DNA from 4 places in the Roseibium sp. FZY0029 genome. Region 3 is predicted to be linked to each of the others. Evidence: predicted binding sites of a transcription regulator. Region 3 holds the regulator's gene; each other region holds the start of a gene.
What was found. Region 3 encodes LexA, which represses DNA repair genes until DNA is damaged. Its sites were predicted from a motif close to TGTTCNNNNTGTGTTCNG; they were not measured.

Region 1 (4,283 bases), 260 kb from region 3:
TCGGCTGTTTTCATCTCCGACAGCTCTGCAAGAGAGACCGCCTTCCAGCTATCGGGCGTGTAATTGAGGTAACGGGGAGCTGAGACCCTGGCGCTAACAACTTTCTTGCGCAGATCCTGCTGTTGCTGCTGCCGTTCCCGCTCCTGCTGGCGCCGATGCGCTTCAGGATTGAACAGGCGTTGAAACAGGCCTTGCGCGGATGCCGTTTCGACAGTCGCAAGATTGAACCCGGAAAAGAGAACCGTCGCCATCAGGCCGGCCCTGAAGGACGCGCCAAGCACAGAGCGTGTCCGGTTTTTCCTGGAACCTTCGCCCAGTGCCATTTCATTCGCTCGCATTGTTTAAACCCGTTTGTTTTATGTCTGTTTGAACCTGAAGCCTTGCGCAAGTCTTCCAGGTTTTATCATTCCCTGCCAGGATCGAAGACGTTCCAGCACATGCGCGACCGACAACGGTTTAAGGTGCATGGTGCGGGCTTTGCAGTTTCCATTTAACCGGAGCCACCCTCCGACTCCCTGAAACTGCGTCTTAAAACGCTTGATACTATAACAGGGTTCATCAGATGGTTAAGGGGCGTGGTCATACACAGGTTTGAAATCAGACAAGTGTGGCGATAATGCCTCGTACCCGCTTCGCCTTGTTTGGCCTCCCGAACGTTTGCGCGGCCAAATCCGGGTATTTTTAAAAGCGCTTCAAAGTGACCGTCGTCACTTCACCCTTCGCTGCGACGACGTATCACGGCATCACGAATTAGTGAGAAAGCCGGAGTGCAACATGCCGTTTCAATTCAATGTCGGTGATCATTCGTCACCAATCTGGAAATACACCAGTTTCAATTCCTCCCAGTATTCAAAGCTGAAGTGGGCCCGGAACAAATTATTCAAGATGGTCAAGAACAACCCGTCGTGTAATGCCTATTTCCGCACGCTGCCCAGAGGGCGCAGCCTGTCGGACATGATCAACGACAGCACGATCTGGGTGAATTACGGCCCGACGATATCACCGCTGCACGGGGAAATTCATGTTCCTTCCGGCGAAATCGCGATAGGCGACAGAGCTTTCAAAATGGGGAGATGGATGGTGCTTGCGACCATTATCCATGAGTTCGCACACCACAATGGCGCACCGATCACCGGTGGCGATACGCGTGCGGAGGAAGCCGTCTACCATTGCGGCCTTGGCACTGCGAAGGAGTATTATGAGGGTGTTGACGATCCAAGCACGCCTTACGACCCACACGTGGGCGGCTGATCGACATTCCATGATGCGCGGCCCCAATGCCAGGGGCCGCACATGGAACAATAAAGCCGGATCAGAACGGGATCTCGTCGTCCATTGGGCCACCGCCGCCACCGGACGGGCCGCCGTAACCGCCACCGCTGCTGGAACCACCACTGTAGCCGCCGCCGAAATTCCCTCCGGAACCAGAACCGCCACCGCCAAAGCCGCCTCCGCCGCCCTGTGAGTCATTGCCGTAATCGGGGAGACCACCGGATGCACCGCCGCCTTCGCCGCGGCCGTCAAGCATGGTCAGGTTGGAGTTGAACCCCTGCAAAACGATTTCCGTCGAGTACCGGTCCTGGCCGGACTGATCCTGCCACTTACGGGTCTGAAGCTGACCTTCCAGATAGACCTTCGAGCCTTTACGCAAATACTGCTCGGCGACTTTGCACAAACCGTCGTTGAAGATCACCACCCGGTGCCATTCCGTCTTTTCGCGACGCTCGCCGGTGTTGCGATCACGCCAGGATTCCGACGTCGCAATCCGGAGATTGGCGATCGGGCGGCCATCCTGCGTGCGGCGGATTTCCGGGTCTGCTCCCAGATTACCGACCAAAATTACCTTGTTGACGCTGCCCGCCATACTGCACTCCTGTTTGTTTTTCGCTGACCGGACCGCCGATATGCACGTGCTTCTCCGGCACGCTTCGGCAATCAGCCCGCGCTGCAAGCTTTGCTGCTAGAAACCAGAACCCTAACGGCCCGCCAACAGCTTCGCCGCTATTTTCGCCTGCCTTCAACCATTTTCCACAAGGCAGCACGAAATTCGCCACCGGCATCGTGCGCTCAAAATTCGAGCAGTTCCAAACGATACCACCATGAATTGCGGGTCGTTACAATTTGCTCCGTCTTTGTTCCAGACTTAACGTCACGATCTGTCAGGACAGAACCTCGCGCTTTGCCGCGGCCTGTCCACCTTTTCAGGTCGCGCTCCTGACGGTAGACCTGTCAATGTACTTGTTTTGTTCTTATCATTTCTGTAAAAGCGATTCAATCAGGCATCGTAACCGAAGCGGCTTTGGCCAAGATATCGAATATGCCTCACTGGAAGCTCCGCCCGAAACTGCTATATCGGGGCAACAGACATCAGCTTTAATGGAACATCTCTAACGCATGCGCGGGTATCAATCGGCATCACGCGCCGCGTGCGGTCAGGAAGAACGACGATGAAGACAGCCAAGGGATCGCAGTCGGAAGAAGCCTGGAAGGCAGACCCCACCCGGGTCATCAGCATACGCGGCGCGCGGGAGCACAACCTGAAGGGTGTCGACCTGGATCTGCCTCGCGACAAGCTAATTGTGATGACCGGCTTGTCGGGGTCCGGGAAATCGTCTCTCGCCTTCGACACCATCTATGCCGAAGGTCAGCGCCGGTATGTGGAAAGCCTCTCGGCCTACGCACGTCAGTTTCTGGAAATGATGCAGAAACCGGATGTCGACCAGATCGATGGCCTGTCTCCGGCAATCTCCATTGAACAGAAGACTACATCTCGTAATCCGCGCTCCACCGTTGGAACGGTTACGGAGATCTACGACTACATGCGCCTTCTGTTTGCGCGTGTCGGGATCCCCTATTCGCCGGCGACGGGCCTGCCGATTGAAAGCCAGACTGTCAGCCAGATGGTCGACCGCGTTCTGGAACTGGAAGAAGGCGCACGCCTCTATCTGCTGGCTCCAATGGTTCGAGGCCGCAAGGGGGAGTACCGCAAGGAACTTGCCGAGCTGATGAAGAAGGGCTTCCAGCGCGTCAAGATCGACGGCACCTTCCACGAGATTTCCGAAGCCCCTGCCCTCGACAAGAAGTTCAAGCACGACATCGATGTCGTCGTCGATCGCATTGTCGTCCGGGACGACATTTCCGGCAGGCTTGCCGACTCCCTGGAAACAGCGCTGAAACTTGCCGACGGCATTGCGATTGCCGAATTCGCCGACAAGACGGACGAGAACGGCAATCCGGAGCGGATGATCTTTTCCGAAAAATTCGCCTGCCCCGTTTCCGGTTTCACAATTTCAGAAATCGAGCCGCGCCTGTTCTCGTTCAACAATCCTTTTGGGGCCTGCCCAACCTGTGACGGTCTGGGAACGACGCTTGCGTTCGAGGAAGACCTGGTGGTGCCCGACCACTCACTGTCGCTGCGCGAAGGGGCTGTGCTGCCGTGGGCCAAGACCGGGTCGACGTCTCCTTATTATGCGCAGACGCTTGAAGCCCTGTGCAGCCACTTCAAGGTTTCCATGGCGACCCCGTGGAAAGATCTTCCTTCCGAGGTTCGTGACGCAATCTTGCACGGTACCGGCAATGCGAAGATTGAATTCGTTTACGACGACGGTGTTCGCAGCTACCGGACTGAAAAGACCTTCGAAGGTGTCATCGGCAACATCGAACGGCGCTGGCGCGAGACGGAATCGACCTGGGTTCGCGAGGAGCTTGCCAGGTTCCAGTCAGATCACGCCTGCCCGGCCTGTAACGGCTTCCGCTTGAAGCCCGAAGCGCTTGCCGTGAAGATTGCCGGCAAGCATATCGGACAGATCACCGAACATTCCATCCGCGATGCGAGCAAGTGGTTCGAAGCTCTTCCCGAGCAGCTGAATGAAAAACAGACAGAAATCGCCGGCCGCATTCTGAAGGAAATCCGCGAGAGGCTGAAATTCCTGAACGATGTCGGACTTGAATATCTGACGCTGTCACGGTCTTCCGGCACTCTTTCAGGCGGTGAAAGCCAGCGTATCCGTCTCGCATCGCAGATCGGATCGGGGCTTACCGGCGTTCTTTACGTGCTGGACGAACCCTCGATCGGCCTTCATCAACGAGACAACGCCCGCCTTTTGGAGACGCTCAAGCATCTGCGCGATCTCGGCAACACGGTGATTGTCGTTGAACACGATGAAGATGCCGTTCTGACGGCTGATTATGTGGTAGATGTGGGACCTGGAGCCGGTGTGCATGGCGGCCAGATTGTCGCCAAGGGCACGCCTTCCGAAATCATGGCCAATCCCAACTCGCTG
Region 2 (4,283 bases), on a different contig from region 3:
TCCGGCACGGTGCCGGACATCGTTGAAGTGCGCGGCGAGGTTTATATGGCGCACAAGGATTTCCAGGCACTGAACGAGCGCATGGCAGCCAATGGCGGCAAGGTGTTCGCCAACCCGCGCAATGCGGCGGCCGGCTCTCTGCGCCAGCTCAAGTCCGAAATCACGGCCTCCCGCCCGTTGCGCTTCTTCGCATATGCCTGGGGCGAAATGAGCGCGCTGCCGGAAGACACCCAGTTCGGTATGGTCAAGCAACTGGAAACCTGGGGCTTTCAGATCAACCCGTTGATGAAGCGCTGTGAAACCGTCGAGGAGCTTCTCGGTGTCTATCACGGTATCGAGGAAAGCCGCGCCCAGCTCGATTACGATATCGATGGTGTGGTCTACAAGGTCGACAGGCTGGACCTGCAGGAGCGTCTCGGGTTTGTCTCGCGGTCTCCCCGCTGGGCGATCGCTCACAAGTTTCCTGCAGAACAGGCCTATACCATTCTCAACGACATCGAGATCCAGGTCGGTCGCACCGGTGCCCTCACGCCGGTCGCCAAGCTGGAGCCGATCACGGTGGGTGGTGTCGTCGTTTCAAACGCGACCCTTCACAACGAAGACTATATCAAGGGCATCGGCCAGGACGGAGAGCCGATCCGCGGCGGCAAGGACCTTCGCATTGGCGACACGGTGAAGATCCAGCGTGCGGGCGATGTCATTCCGCAGATTGTCGATATCGACCTGGACAAGCGCCCCGAGGAAGCGGAAGCCTTCGAGTTCCCGACGATCTGCCCCGCCTGCGGCAGCCACGCGGTGCGCGAGGAAAAGGAAAAGACCGGCCGCCGCGATGCCGTGCGCCGCTGTACCGGCGGCCTGATCTGTCCGGCGCAAGCAACGGAAAAGCTGAAGCATTTCGTCTCGCGCAACGCCTTCGACATCGAAGGCTTCGGCGACAAGCAGGTCGACGCCTTCTACAAGGAAGGTCTGGTGATGGCCCCGGCGGATATCTTCACGCTGGAAGAACGGGACAAGCGCTCTCTTACCAAACTGCGCAACCGGGAAGGCTGGGGAGCCGTTTCGGCCAAAAATCTTTTCGAGGCGATCAACGCCCGGCGTGAGATCGATCTCCACCGCTTCATCTTCGCCCTTGGCATTCGCCACGTGGGTGAGGGCAACGCCAAGCTGCTGGCGCGTGCCTATGGCTCCTGGGCGGCATTCTACGCAGCCATGAAGGCTGCGCATGATACGGAGGGCGAGGCCTGGGCCGAGCTCAACGATATCGACGGCATCGGCCATATCGTTGCCGAGGCGCTTGCGGAATTCTTCGCCGAGCAGCACAACCTCGACCAGCTTGATGCGCTTCTGGTCGAAGTGTCGCCAAAGGACGCGGAAAAGATCAACGCCTCCGGCTCGCCGGTCGCCGGCAAGACGGTGGTCTTCACCGGCTCGCTGGAGCGCATGACTCGAGACGAAGCAAAAGCCATGGCCGAACGCTTCGGTGCCAAGACGGCAGGCTCCGTATCGAAAAAAACCGACCTCGTGGTCGCCGGTCCCGGTGCCGGCTCTAAGCTGAAAAAGGCCCAGGAGCTGGAGATCGAAGTCATCTCCGAGGATGACTGGTTCGATCTGGTGGGGGTCTGAGGCGCAGCAACTTTCTCTATCGCGGTTTTGCCAGGATAAGGCAGGGGTGGCTTGATGCACGGGCTCCTGCGTTTACTGGATCCCCGCCTGCGCGGGGATGACAAGAGAGAGGCTTCATGACATGCCTTTGCTTCTTGTCATCCCGGTTTGACGCGCAGCGGCAAGACCGGGATCCAGTAACCTCTGAGTTGGCTGGTGCCACTTATCACCGGGTTTCCTGAAACCGGTATCGGCTTTGCCGAAACAGCAGCACAAACAGCTGTCCGGAAAAAATTCAGCAAAGGGTCCGCGTTGCATCTCGATCAGCAATACTTTGTCTATATGCTTGCAAGTGGACTGGGCGGTACGCTCTACGTCGGGGTGACGAATGACCTGTTGGGCAGGGTTTCGCTTCACCGTGAAGGCGTCGGCAGCCAATTTACCGCCAGGTATGGCGTGCATCGCTTGGTGTATTATGAAGTGCACGAAGAAATCGAGCAGGCGATCAAACGAGAAAAACAGCTCAAACGCTGGAATCGTTCCTGGAAGATCCGGTTGATCGAAGACCAGAACCCAAACTGGGATGACCTGTTTCCGAAACTGGCCTGACACTTTTGCGTTGTTTCGTTTGTTTTCAGGGCTTGGCCAGTTCTCCCGAAGCCTGGTCAACTAACTGGCTCCGGCGGCTACTGGATCCCCGCCTGCGCGGGGATGACAAGAGAGAGGCTTCAGGAAATGCCTTGGTTTTTGTCATCCCGGTTTGACGCGCAGCGGCAAGACCGGGATCCAGTACCCCCTGTGCTCGTTGGCGACACTAACCACCGGGTGTCCTGAAACCGTTCTTGGCGATAGTCGAACCGTGATTGCCTCACGCAGATGCCGGGCCAAACGAGTTTCCCCGGCTCTTGTCCCCACCAAATCGGTCATTCGCGCCTCGCCAGCGCCGGTTTGTTGCTATATTGTTCTCAAAACAAGCGCTTGAAACCGGACCAGTAAATCATGACCGACCCGGACGGGTACGACGACTCCTTTGACGATCCATTCCAGCCTGTGGGTACGCGGTCCGAGCCCGCGCCAGCACCCGTGCGGCCGCAAGGCGGGATCGCGGCGAGGGCGATGGCGGCACGGCGGGCGCCGGATTATCTGACAGGGCTGAACCCGGAGCAGCGGCTGGCGGTGGAGACCACCGAGGGGCCGGTTCTGGTGCTGGCAGGGGCTGGAACCGGCAAGACGCGTGTTCTGACGACCCGTATTGCCCATATCCTGGCAACCGGCTTGGCCCGTCCCTCCGAAATTCTGGCCGTTACCTTTACCAACAAGGCCGCGCGCGAGATGAAGGAGCGCATTGCAGGCTTTGTCGGCGGCAATGTGGAAGGCATGGCGTGGCTCGGCACGTTCCACTCGATTTGTGTGAAGATCCTGCGCAAGCATGCCGAACTTGTCGGTCTGAAATCGTCCTTTTCGATCCTCGACACCGACGACCAGATCCGCCTGATCAAGCAGATCATCCAGGCCGAGGGGCTGGACGACAAACGCTGGACGGCCAAGGCTTTTGCCGGGATTCTGGATGGCTGGAAGAACCGGGCGCTGGGGCCAAAGGATATCCCGGAAGGTGAGGCGAGGGCGTTTGCCAACGGCAAGGGCCGCAAGCTTTACCAGGAATATCAGGAGCGGCTGTCGATCCTGAACGCGGCCGATTTCGGTGATCTGCTGCTTCACGTCATCACGCTGTTCAAGACGCAGCCGGATGTTCTGAAGGAATATCAGCGCCGCTTCCGCTACATGCTGGTGGACGAGTATCAGGACACGAACATCGCACAGTATCTGTGGCTCCGGCTGCTTGCTCAGGGCAATCCGAATGTGTGCTGCGTCGGTGACGATGATCAGTCGATCTACGGCTGGCGCGGAGCGGAAGTGGACAACATTCTGCGCTTCGAGCACGACTTCAAGGGCGCTGTCGTCATTCGTTTGGAACGCAATTACCGCTCGACGAGCCACATTCTGGCAGCAGCGTCTCACCTGATCGCCTTCAACGAGGGCCGGCTCGGCAAAACATTGTTCACGGATTTCGAGGAGCCCGACCACGATCTGGTGTCGGTGACGTCCGTCTGGGACAGTGAGGAAGAAGCCCGCACCATCGGCGATGAAATCGAATCCCTTCAGTCCAAAGGTCACTCGCTCAATCAGATGGCGGTCCTTGTGCGCGCGTCGTTCCAGATGCGCGAGTTTGAAGACAGGTTCGTCACGCTGGGGCTGAACTACCGGGTCATTGGCGGTCCGCGCTTTTATGAGCGAATGGAAATCCGTGATGCCATGGCCTATTTCCGCTGTGTGGCACAGCCTGCAGACGATCTGGCGTTTGAGCGCATCGTCAACACGCCGAAGCGCGGTCTTGGCGATGCGACGCTCAAGCTTGTGCATGGTGTTGCCCGGGCGGAGAGGATCCCGCTGATGCAGGCGGCGAGCCAGTTGATCGATACCGAAGAACTGAAGCCGAAGCCGCGCAATGCGCTGAAGACCGTGCTCGACAACTTCGAGCGCTGGCGGCGGCAGCTCGACCAGATGAAACACACCGAACTGGCGGAAATCATTCTGGATGAAAGCGGCTATACGGAAATGTGGCGGCAGGACCGCTCGGCGGAAGCACCGGGGCGGCTCGACAACCTGAAGGAACTGATCCG
Region 3 (4,283 bases):
ATAGGACTGACAGCCGGTCGCGAACGGCACCTGATGATGATCAGGGGCAAGGTTCGTCCGTTGCTGATCCTTTGCCCGATGAACGTTGGAAGCGGCGCTTCGGGTTATCAGGGCACAATCCCTATGCTGGTTCGATGAAAAGTTCAGCGGCAGATCGCCTTTGGGATGCGCAAGGTCTCTTGTGGTTCGCCTTCGCGTTTGCTGCGGGAATTGGCGTTTATGTCTGGTTGCCTGAAGAGCCGTCCTGGCTTCTGATGACGGGTCTGGCGGTGTTTGCAGGCCTCGCAGTCTGGCGCGTGGGGCAAGGTGGCAAAGTGGCGGTTCCAGCCATTCTCTGCCTGGCTTTTTTCGCCGGACTGGCGACATCCAGCCTTCGGACCGCTTATGTATCAACGCCGCGCCTTGCCGAGCCGATGAACGCTGATGTATCTGGGGTTGTTGAAGAGGTGGATACCGGAGCGGCCGGTGTTCGGCTTGTGCTTGCTGTAACTGCGGTTAATGAACGTCCGGTCGAGGCGCTCGTGTTTCCGGCAAAAGTGCGCGTGCGCATTCCGGCTGATAGCGCAGTGGAGGTCGGGGACACAGTTCGTATCAATGCGCGCCTGTTTCCTCCGGCGGGTCCCGTGTTCCCGGGAGGGTATGACTATTCCTTCCGGGCCTTTTTTCAGCAAATAGGCGCGACGGGCTTCAGTTTTGGTCCGCCTCAGGTCATCAAGGTTCCAGATCAGGGGATTGGGCTTCGCCCCTCTGTTGTCATTGCCAAACTCCGAAGCAATATCGCGGAGCGGATCAAATCCAGTCTTGCCGATGGGCCCGAAACCGCATTGATCGTCGCCCTTTTGGTTGGTGACAGAAGCGGCATTGCTGAAGAGCAGGAAGAGGTATTGCGTTCGGCGGGGCTGGCTCACATCCTGGCGATTTCAGGACTGCATATGGCGCTTTTCGCCGGTGGCGCCTACGGGGCAGTTTTGTTGCTGTTATCGCTCATTCCGGTCTTGACGTTGAGATGGCCTGTTCACAAGTGGGCAGCTCTCTCAGCTCTTGGTGCGGCCGTCGTCTATCTGCTTCTGTCCGGCGGAGCGGTTGCCACACAGCGCTCTTTTTTGATGATTGCCATTGTCTTTCTCGGGGTTCTTGTCGGTCGGCGCGGTCTGACTTTGAGGAGTGTAGCGCTAGCAGGCCTCCTGCTTCTTGTGATAGCGCCTGAACGCCTGTTTTTCCCTGGCTTCCAGATGTCATTTGCCGCCGTGATCTGTCTGGTTGCCGTCTATGATTTGTGGCGGCAACGGGATCGCTTTGGATCGACCGGTGACAGAGTATCCGGATGGGGCATGGCGACATGCGTTTTTCTTGGCAAATGGGTTGCGGGTCTGCTTGTTACCGCGCTGGTCGCCGGATTGGCGACCGGCATCATCGGAGCACATCATTTCAGCCGCATTGCGCCCTATGGCGTTGTAGGCAATCTTCTGGGCATGCCAGTGTTCTCGCTGCTTGTCATGCCAATGGGTGTGATGGCGTTTGTTCTGATGCCCTTTGGACTGGCTGCGCTGCCACTGGCCGTGATGTCTATCGGCGTGTCGCTGCTTCTGAAGGTGGCTTCATTCACTGCTGCGCTGGATGCCGGAGGCGGCGCGTCGGGCAGGCTCGACGGAATGGCTGCAAGTCTACTGCTGTCGGCGCTATTTGCCGGCCTGTTGTTGCCAGGAAGAAGGCGTCTGCTCGCCGGATTTCCGCTGCTTGCGGGGCTCATGATTGTCATCACTGACCAGCCTCCGGACATCCAGATTGCCGCGAGCGGCTCTCGCATCGCCGCTCGGGATGAAACTGGGGCCTTGCGTTACGAAGCTAGAGGCCGGTCCTTTGCAACAGACCTTTGGCTTCAGTCGGAAGGCGTTCCTGATGAAGCGATTTTATCGCGTAAGATGAAATCGCCTCAGAAAATGTGTGACGATGATGGATGCGTCGTCAGGGCATACGGACCAGGGGAAAGCGAAGAGGCGCTGCAACTGGCCTTACCCTATTTGGCAATCGCCCAGCCTAAAACGTTCGAAGCATTTCAGATGGATTGCAGATACGCCGATTTGATCGTGACCGATCTAGTCGCTCCGGAAAACTGCAGCTCAGTGCTTGTTTTGGACCAGGAAACGCGGTCGGCACGCGGCGCAGTTTCGATCTGGTTGTCGGCAAGCGCTGCTCGTCGGGGGGATGATACCAATAGGCTTGGCGACCGAGAGGTACTTCCGCCTGACGGAAAGCCAAAAATCGAAAAGCTGGTGTACGCCATCCCTGACCCGCCGCGTCCCTGGCATCGGCCAGGAACGGTCACAAGAGACGGGTTACGTCAAGCCAGCCGCGCTTCATTTGCAAAAGAGCGCGTTGACGAGTGACGGGTCAGTACTGTCGAAACAGGGCAACAAGTCGGCCCTGAACTCGGACGCGGCCCGGTCCGAAGATCCGGGTTTCATAGGCGGGGTTCGCGGCTTCAAGCGCGATAGAGGCACCTTTCTTGCGCAAGCGCTTCAAGGTTGCTTCCTCATCATCGACAAGAGCGACGACAATATCTCCACTGTCGGCACTGTCGGTCCTGCGTATCAGAACGGTGTCACCATCCAGAATGCCGGCTTCGATCATGGAATCGCCGCGCACTTCCAGCGCGTAATGCTCTCCACGCCCAATCAGGTCCTGAGGCACGGTAATGGAATGGCTGTGGGTCTGAATGGCCTCGATCGGTACACCGGCGGCAATTCGGCCCATAACGGGAATTTCCGTGACACCGATAACGGGTTCCGGTGCTGCCTTCGCCGGTTCCGGTTTACCGAGCGAGCCTTCGATGACTTCTGGCGAAAAGGTGCCCCTTGGCCGAGGAGTACCCAGGCCCGGTGCGATGGAATCCGGAAGGCGAACAACCTCCATGGCTCTTGCCCGGTTCGGCAAGCGCCGGATGAAGCCGCGTTCTTCAAGGGCTGTGATCAGGCGATGAATGCCGGACTTGGAGCGCAGATCGAGCGCATCCTTCATTTCGTCGAAAGACGGCGGCACACCGGTTTCTTTCAGTCTTTCGTGAATGAACATGAGCAGTTCGTACTGCTTGCGCGTCAGCATGTAGGCGTCCCCTGACCGAGAAAACATCTGGTACAAATCAAGAACATGGTACCTGTTCTCATTGTGTTCTGCAAGGGTAAATGTTCTCTTACTGTTCTTGGTGCCTTGCTGGCGGCCACGATCAATTTTCAACTGGCCCAGGCTTATTGTCACATGTTGATCGGGTCGTAATCAGCAATTCGCAAGTGACAAGCGTGGGCGCCCCGCCGGCAATGAGAATGCCATCATGCAACCCGCCATCAAGGTCGATCGCGCGTATGGGCACTTGGAGCTCCTGAGTTGCTCTTGCCCCGCCACCTGGGGAAAGCAATATTTCGGAAATCAGGCCCGTCATCGCGTCGGCATCGCGAAACGCCGCTCCGGCAAGGCTGCCAAGGCCCTAGACTTCGTAGGAGGATGAATCCAACAGAAGAGCAAGTTCGTGGATGCTGTTTGTCAGATCGGCAAACGGAGCCGGCGTCGTAATGAGAGCGTTGTTTCGAAGCGGTCTGGAGAGGGGTCCGGCCTGCTGTAAGCGGAACAACGTGAATTCGGTTTCCGGGTCCAACGAAGCCACAAATGCCGCGCCTTTGAGACCGTGGCCCCTGATGATGCCTGCGTGCGCTATCTGAAGCGTGTGAGGCAGCGGGTGACCGAGACGTTCTCTGCCACTCTCGTGCCAGTAGGCGTATATATGCGCAAACCAGTCGCCGTCCTTCCTGCCTAGAATTGCGACCGCTGTTTCGAGAGTAGAGCCCTTGGAGGAATGCGTGTCGCTGTACTACGCTGCGTGGCGGTCATCGATCGCACAGGCTGGCATTACGAAGTCGAATGGCCCAAGTGTCAGACCGGAAAGATCCCGCACCGCCGGACTCAGCTCATGCTGTTTGGCGTAGCGACCCAAGACCTCCAAAAGAGGCGCGGGCTCCGTGATGTCTATCTTTAGAGGTTCCGCCCGGCATCTGGCATAGGGCCGCCGATTTTCGGCGGCGGGACCAGGATGCCGGATGTCGGCAAGTGTCCTGGGCGGTGGCCGTCTCACAGTAAGCCCTGCTCCGTCAGATGCTCTCGCACCAGTTTCTTCGTGATCTTGCCGTAGGCGCTGGTCGGCATCGCCGGAATAAAGAGGTAGCGTGCCGGCAATTTGTAACGGGCGATCTTGCCGTCGAGATAGTCCGTCAAAGCCTGAGGGTCGGGGGACT
Region 4 (4,283 bases), on a different contig from region 3:
TGAGCCTGGCAAGCGGCAGATGTGGCGTGCAGGCGCAAGCTGTCCCGGCAATTGTGGTCGTGATTTGGGACCGGAAGAGTTCCGGACTGCGTCAGTCCGTTTTCAGCCTGTTTTCGGGCCGGCATCGGACAGGTCCCGTGTCATGATCAGGTTGGGGGCAGAGCCGCCTTCGAAGTCGAATGACCAGCGGCCTTCTTCGATCAGTCCTCGGGCCTTGTAGAACCCGATGGCTTTCTCGTTCCCCTCGTAGACAGTCAGAAAAAACTTCGGCTGGCCCGCTTGCCGGACGAGGCGGGAGGCGGCTTCAAGAAGCTTGCAGCCCACCCCCAAGCCCTGATGATTGCGCCGGACGTAAAGGGTCACGATTTCAACCGTTCCCGATCCGGGTTGAACAGGTTTCGCCTCGAGGTCGAGTTGCAGATATCCGAGCAGGCCTGAGTCCGAGCGGCAAACGATCAGACGCTTGTCAGGGGCTTGCAGGACGTCTGCGAACGCCTGCGGTGAATAGGTGCGCAGAACATGTCTGGCGTGGCTGTCGGGTATGCCATCAAGAGCGTAGGTGTCCAGCCACACTTCGATTGAAAGGGCCGCCAAGGCATCGAGATCGGCCGAAGTGGCGTCACGGAGTTCCATGTTCGGAGGCAAGCCTCGCGTTGGCATGCCGGACTTTGGGCTGACCTTCTTCACGAGCCGGCTGCCAGCCTGACCGGTTTGAAGCTCATGCGATGGTGAACCGTCGGGCCGTGGCGGACCAGAGCCAACTGATGCTGCGGCACGCCATATCCCTTGTGCTGGGCAAACCCGTAGTCCGGAAAACGGGCGTCCAGGTGAACCATCATCCGGTCCCTTGTGACCTTGGCGACGATAGAGGCTGCCGCTACGCACAGGCAGCGCCCATCGCCCTTGATCAGCGCCTGTCCGGCCTGTTTCAGCCCCGGCGGCACGTCACGGCCATCGACCAGAACGTAATCGGGAACGAGGGGCAGGTGATTGACGGCCCGCACCATGGCCGTCAGGGTCGCGGTGCGAATGTTCAAAGCATCGATGGTTGCCGGTGACGCGCTGGCGAGCGAAACATGGGCCGTCGCAACAATCTGTTCAAAGAGCTCTTCTCGCCGGGCCTCGGTCAGCTTCTTTGAATCGTTGAGGCCGTCGGGCAGCCGGTCATAGTCAAGGATGACGGCGGCGGTTACGACAGGCCCGGCCCAGGGACCACGGCCCGCTTCATCGACCCCGCAAAGCCGCCCGTCGAACGCAGCAGCGTGATTGCGTTCAACGGCAAGATCCGGGCTATCGGGAAAGGCAAGGTCGAAGAGGGAAGGGCTGAACGTCATGATATGCACCCTGCCGCCAGCCCACCCGTTTCTCAAGATGTTGCGTCAAAAGAGATCCAATTGCACACCGCCTTTTTGCGGTTGGACGAAGGCTTCCGTATTCAGTTTCTTCCGCCGGAGATTGAGACCCAGCCGTTTCGCTGCAAGGGAGAAGCGTTTGGCAATCTGGTCGGCATAAGGGCCGCGCCCGCGCATGCGTTCGCCCCATTTGGCATCATAGTCCTTGCCGCCACGCATGGACCGGATCAGGTTCATGACATGGCGATAGCGGTCCGGACGCGCGCGCAGCAGCCAGTCGCGAAACAGTTCCGATACTTCCAGCGGCAGCCGCAGCAGGATATAGGCGACCTCCGTCGCGCCATGTTCGGCCGCAGCTTCCAGCACGTTTTCAATCTCGTTGTCTGTCAGGGCAGGGATCACCGGCGCCATCATGACGGACGTCGGAATTCCGGCTTGCGACAGCGCCCGCACAGCCTCAAGCCGCTTGTGCGGCGCAGAGGCGCGCGGTTCCATCGCACGGCAAAGTTTCTTGTCGAGCGTCGTGACCGAAAGGCCGACCTTCACCAGGTTTCGCTCCGCCAGCCTCGACAATATGTCGATATCGCGCGTCACCAGTGCCGACTTGGTGACGATGGCGACCGGGTGGGAGCAATTGTCCAGAACCTCCAGGATCTCACGCATCAGCTTGTAGCCGCGTTCCATCGGCTGGTAGGGGTCTGTGTTGGTTCCAATGGCAATTACGCGCGGCTGGTAGCCGGGCCGGGACAGTTCACGCTCCAGAAGCTGTGCGGCGTTGGGTTTGGCAAACAGTCTGGTTTCGAAATCCAGCCCCGGCGACAGCCCCATGAATGCGTGGCTTGGCCGGGCGAAACAGTAGATGCACCCGTGCTCGCAGCCCCGGTAGGGATTGATCGAGCGGTCGAAGGAAATATCAGGCGATTCGTTCCGGGAAATGATCGTCCGCGCACGCTCCTCCTGCACCTGTGTTTTCAGCGGCGGCAGGTCTTCAAGGCTTTCCCAGCCATCATCGAAACATTCCCGCGACAGTTTTTCGAACCGGCCGGACACATTGAGCGCGGCCGCGCGCCCCCGACGTCTGTGCTCGGCGATGGAGCGGACATCGGGCAGGGGACCGGTTGCATCGGCTGCAAGGGAAATCTCATCGGGAGGGCTGACGGGCACGCGTTAAGGTCCAGGTTACGGGTTGGAACATAACGGGAACATTATCACGGTGCCGACGCGATGCAAGGTGGCGTTTTCACCCAGCGTGGTTCGGGCTTCAAAAGATGGTGGACTGTTGGTCTGCCGAGAACCTCAGGAGCCGCTACGGTGATTTCCGCCCGGGCGGCGGCCAAGGTATTTCACCAGGATAGCGTCCAGCGTGCCGTCTGTCTGCATTTCGCGAATGGTGGCGTCATAACGCTTCGGCAGGGTTTCAATCTCCGGAAAGGTCGAGGCTTTGGCGAAGACGTTGTAGTAGGGCTTGGTGATGAGCGGCAGAGGCAAGGTGGCCAGTTTGGCCAGACGTCCTGCCTTTTTTTCCTCGTAGAGCGTGCTGATCGTGTTCATAGGAACCGCATCAACACGTTTGGCCAGAAGCATGCCGATCTGCAGTTTGTTGCTGGCAATTGTCTGGAAATTGAGACCTGAGGCGAGAAACTCCGGCGTATAGGAAAAGTCCTGGGTGATGCCGATCTGCAGTCCCTTCAGATCGTTATAGGATTCGAATTGTATTGAACCTGCGTCTTCCGCGCGGATGAAAAAGCTCCAGCTTATGTCGATGTAACTTTCCTGCGGATAGACGAGATACTCCATCCTGTCCGGTTTCTTGGAAAACAAGAGCAGCATATCCGCGCGCCCGGCACGCGCTTCCTGTTGAATGCGGGTTCCGGAGTCGACAAATGCCAGCGAATAGGAAAGCCCGAGGCGGCGCATGACCTCATCGAGAACCTCCACGTCGATGCCTTTGGAAACCCCGTTTTCGACGAACTTGTAAGGCTCTTCAGGCGTCGCCAGCACCACGAGATCGCGCGCCGACGCTGTCGCAACCTGTGAAGCCAGCGCCAGAACAAATCCGGCAAATCCCGCAAGAATTCGTTTCGGGAACCATGCCAGGCGATTTTGGCCGGAGGCTGGCTGTTGATCAGGTGTCGTCATAGCGCCTGTTGCTTGTGTGGTGATCGGGCAGAGCGGCTTCAGCTTTGGCATGCTCTCTTAAAATACCATGAAATCCAGTTCTGTCTTTCGCTGGAACGGGTTAAATTTTCAAAACCCGGCAAATGGATAGCGCGTACTGGCATGGCGAAGCAACTTTTCGAAGCGAGCTGATCTATTCGGCACAGGTACTGGCGCAGCATTCACCAGGCCTTTTATTTCCTTGCGACCAAAGTAGACATCACCTCGTTCGATATTGGGTGACGCTACGGGTCCGATTATTGAACTTTGTTAAGAAACGGAACAAAAAACAGCGTCTGCTTCGTTAGTTGCGCTCGCACTTTGAAAAAAATCATGTAAGACTTGAGATCATGATTAGCGTGATTATTGCGACACGAAATTCCGAAACTGAACTCGTTCACGCGCTTTCGGCCCTTGTGCCGGCGGCCGCTGAAGGTGTTGTCCGTGAAGTCATCGTGGTCGATGGCGGATCGTCGGATAACACCGAGAAAGTTGCCGACGCGGCCGGATGTGTCTGGATCAATCGCAGCGCTGCCTCCCGCAGCGAGCGCCTGGCCTATGGCGCCTCAACGGCAAGCCGGGGAGACTGGCTGCTGTTTCTGCGCCCGGAAACACTTCTGGAAAGCGGCTGGCATCACGAAGCCCAGGCCTTTGTCGAGCGGGCGGCGCGTGCGCCCAATGGCCCGCGGACAGCGGCCAGCTTCCGCCTTCGGTATGAAGCCTTCGGGCTCAGCGCCCGGTTGAGCGAGTCCTTCGCGGCCTTGCGGTCGCAAC

Region 1: the regulator LexA is predicted to act here: its motif matches at 2,234-2,251, upstream of uvrA (excinuclease ABC subunit UvrA).
Region 2: the regulator LexA is predicted to act here: its motif matches at 2,552-2,569, upstream of V1T76_RS07950 (ATP-dependent helicase).
Region 4: the regulator LexA is predicted to act here: its motif matches at 2,540-2,557, upstream of V1T76_RS02290 (PA0069 family radical SAM protein).

What each region holds. Positions count from the first base shown of each region.
Region 1 is NZ_JAZDVZ010000005.1:496,535-500,817, forward strand. It holds gene V1T76_RS17025 (L,D-transpeptidase family protein) at 1-338, opposite strand, end outside; gene V1T76_RS17030 (hypothetical protein) at 775-1,251, shown strand; gene V1T76_RS17035 (single-stranded DNA-binding protein) at 1,313-1,864, opposite strand; gene V1T76_RS17040 (hypothetical protein) at 1,827-2,060, opposite strand; gene uvrA (excinuclease ABC subunit UvrA) at 2,448-4,283, shown strand, end outside.
Region 2 is NZ_JAZDVZ010000002.1:731,811-736,093, reverse strand. It holds gene ligA (NAD-dependent DNA ligase LigA) at 1-1,623, shown strand, start outside; gene V1T76_RS07955 (GIY-YIG nuclease family protein) at 1,819-2,211, shown strand; gene V1T76_RS07950 (ATP-dependent helicase) at 2,602-4,283, shown strand, end outside.
Region 3 is NZ_JAZDVZ010000005.1:241,116-245,398, forward strand. It holds gene V1T76_RS15875 (ComEC/Rec2 family competence protein) at 1-2,387, shown strand, start outside; gene lexA (transcriptional repressor LexA) at 2,392-3,102, opposite strand; gene V1T76_RS15885 (acyl-CoA synthetase) at 4,120-4,283, opposite strand, start outside.
Region 4 is NZ_JAZDVZ010000001.1:500,412-504,694, reverse strand. It holds gene V1T76_RS02300 (GNAT family N-acetyltransferase) at 103-633, opposite strand; gene V1T76_RS02295 (ribonuclease HII) at 684-1,334, opposite strand; gene V1T76_RS02290 (PA0069 family radical SAM protein) at 1,380-2,492, opposite strand; gene V1T76_RS02285 (substrate-binding periplasmic protein) at 2,649-3,542, opposite strand; gene V1T76_RS02280 (glycosyltransferase) at 3,860-4,283, shown strand, end outside.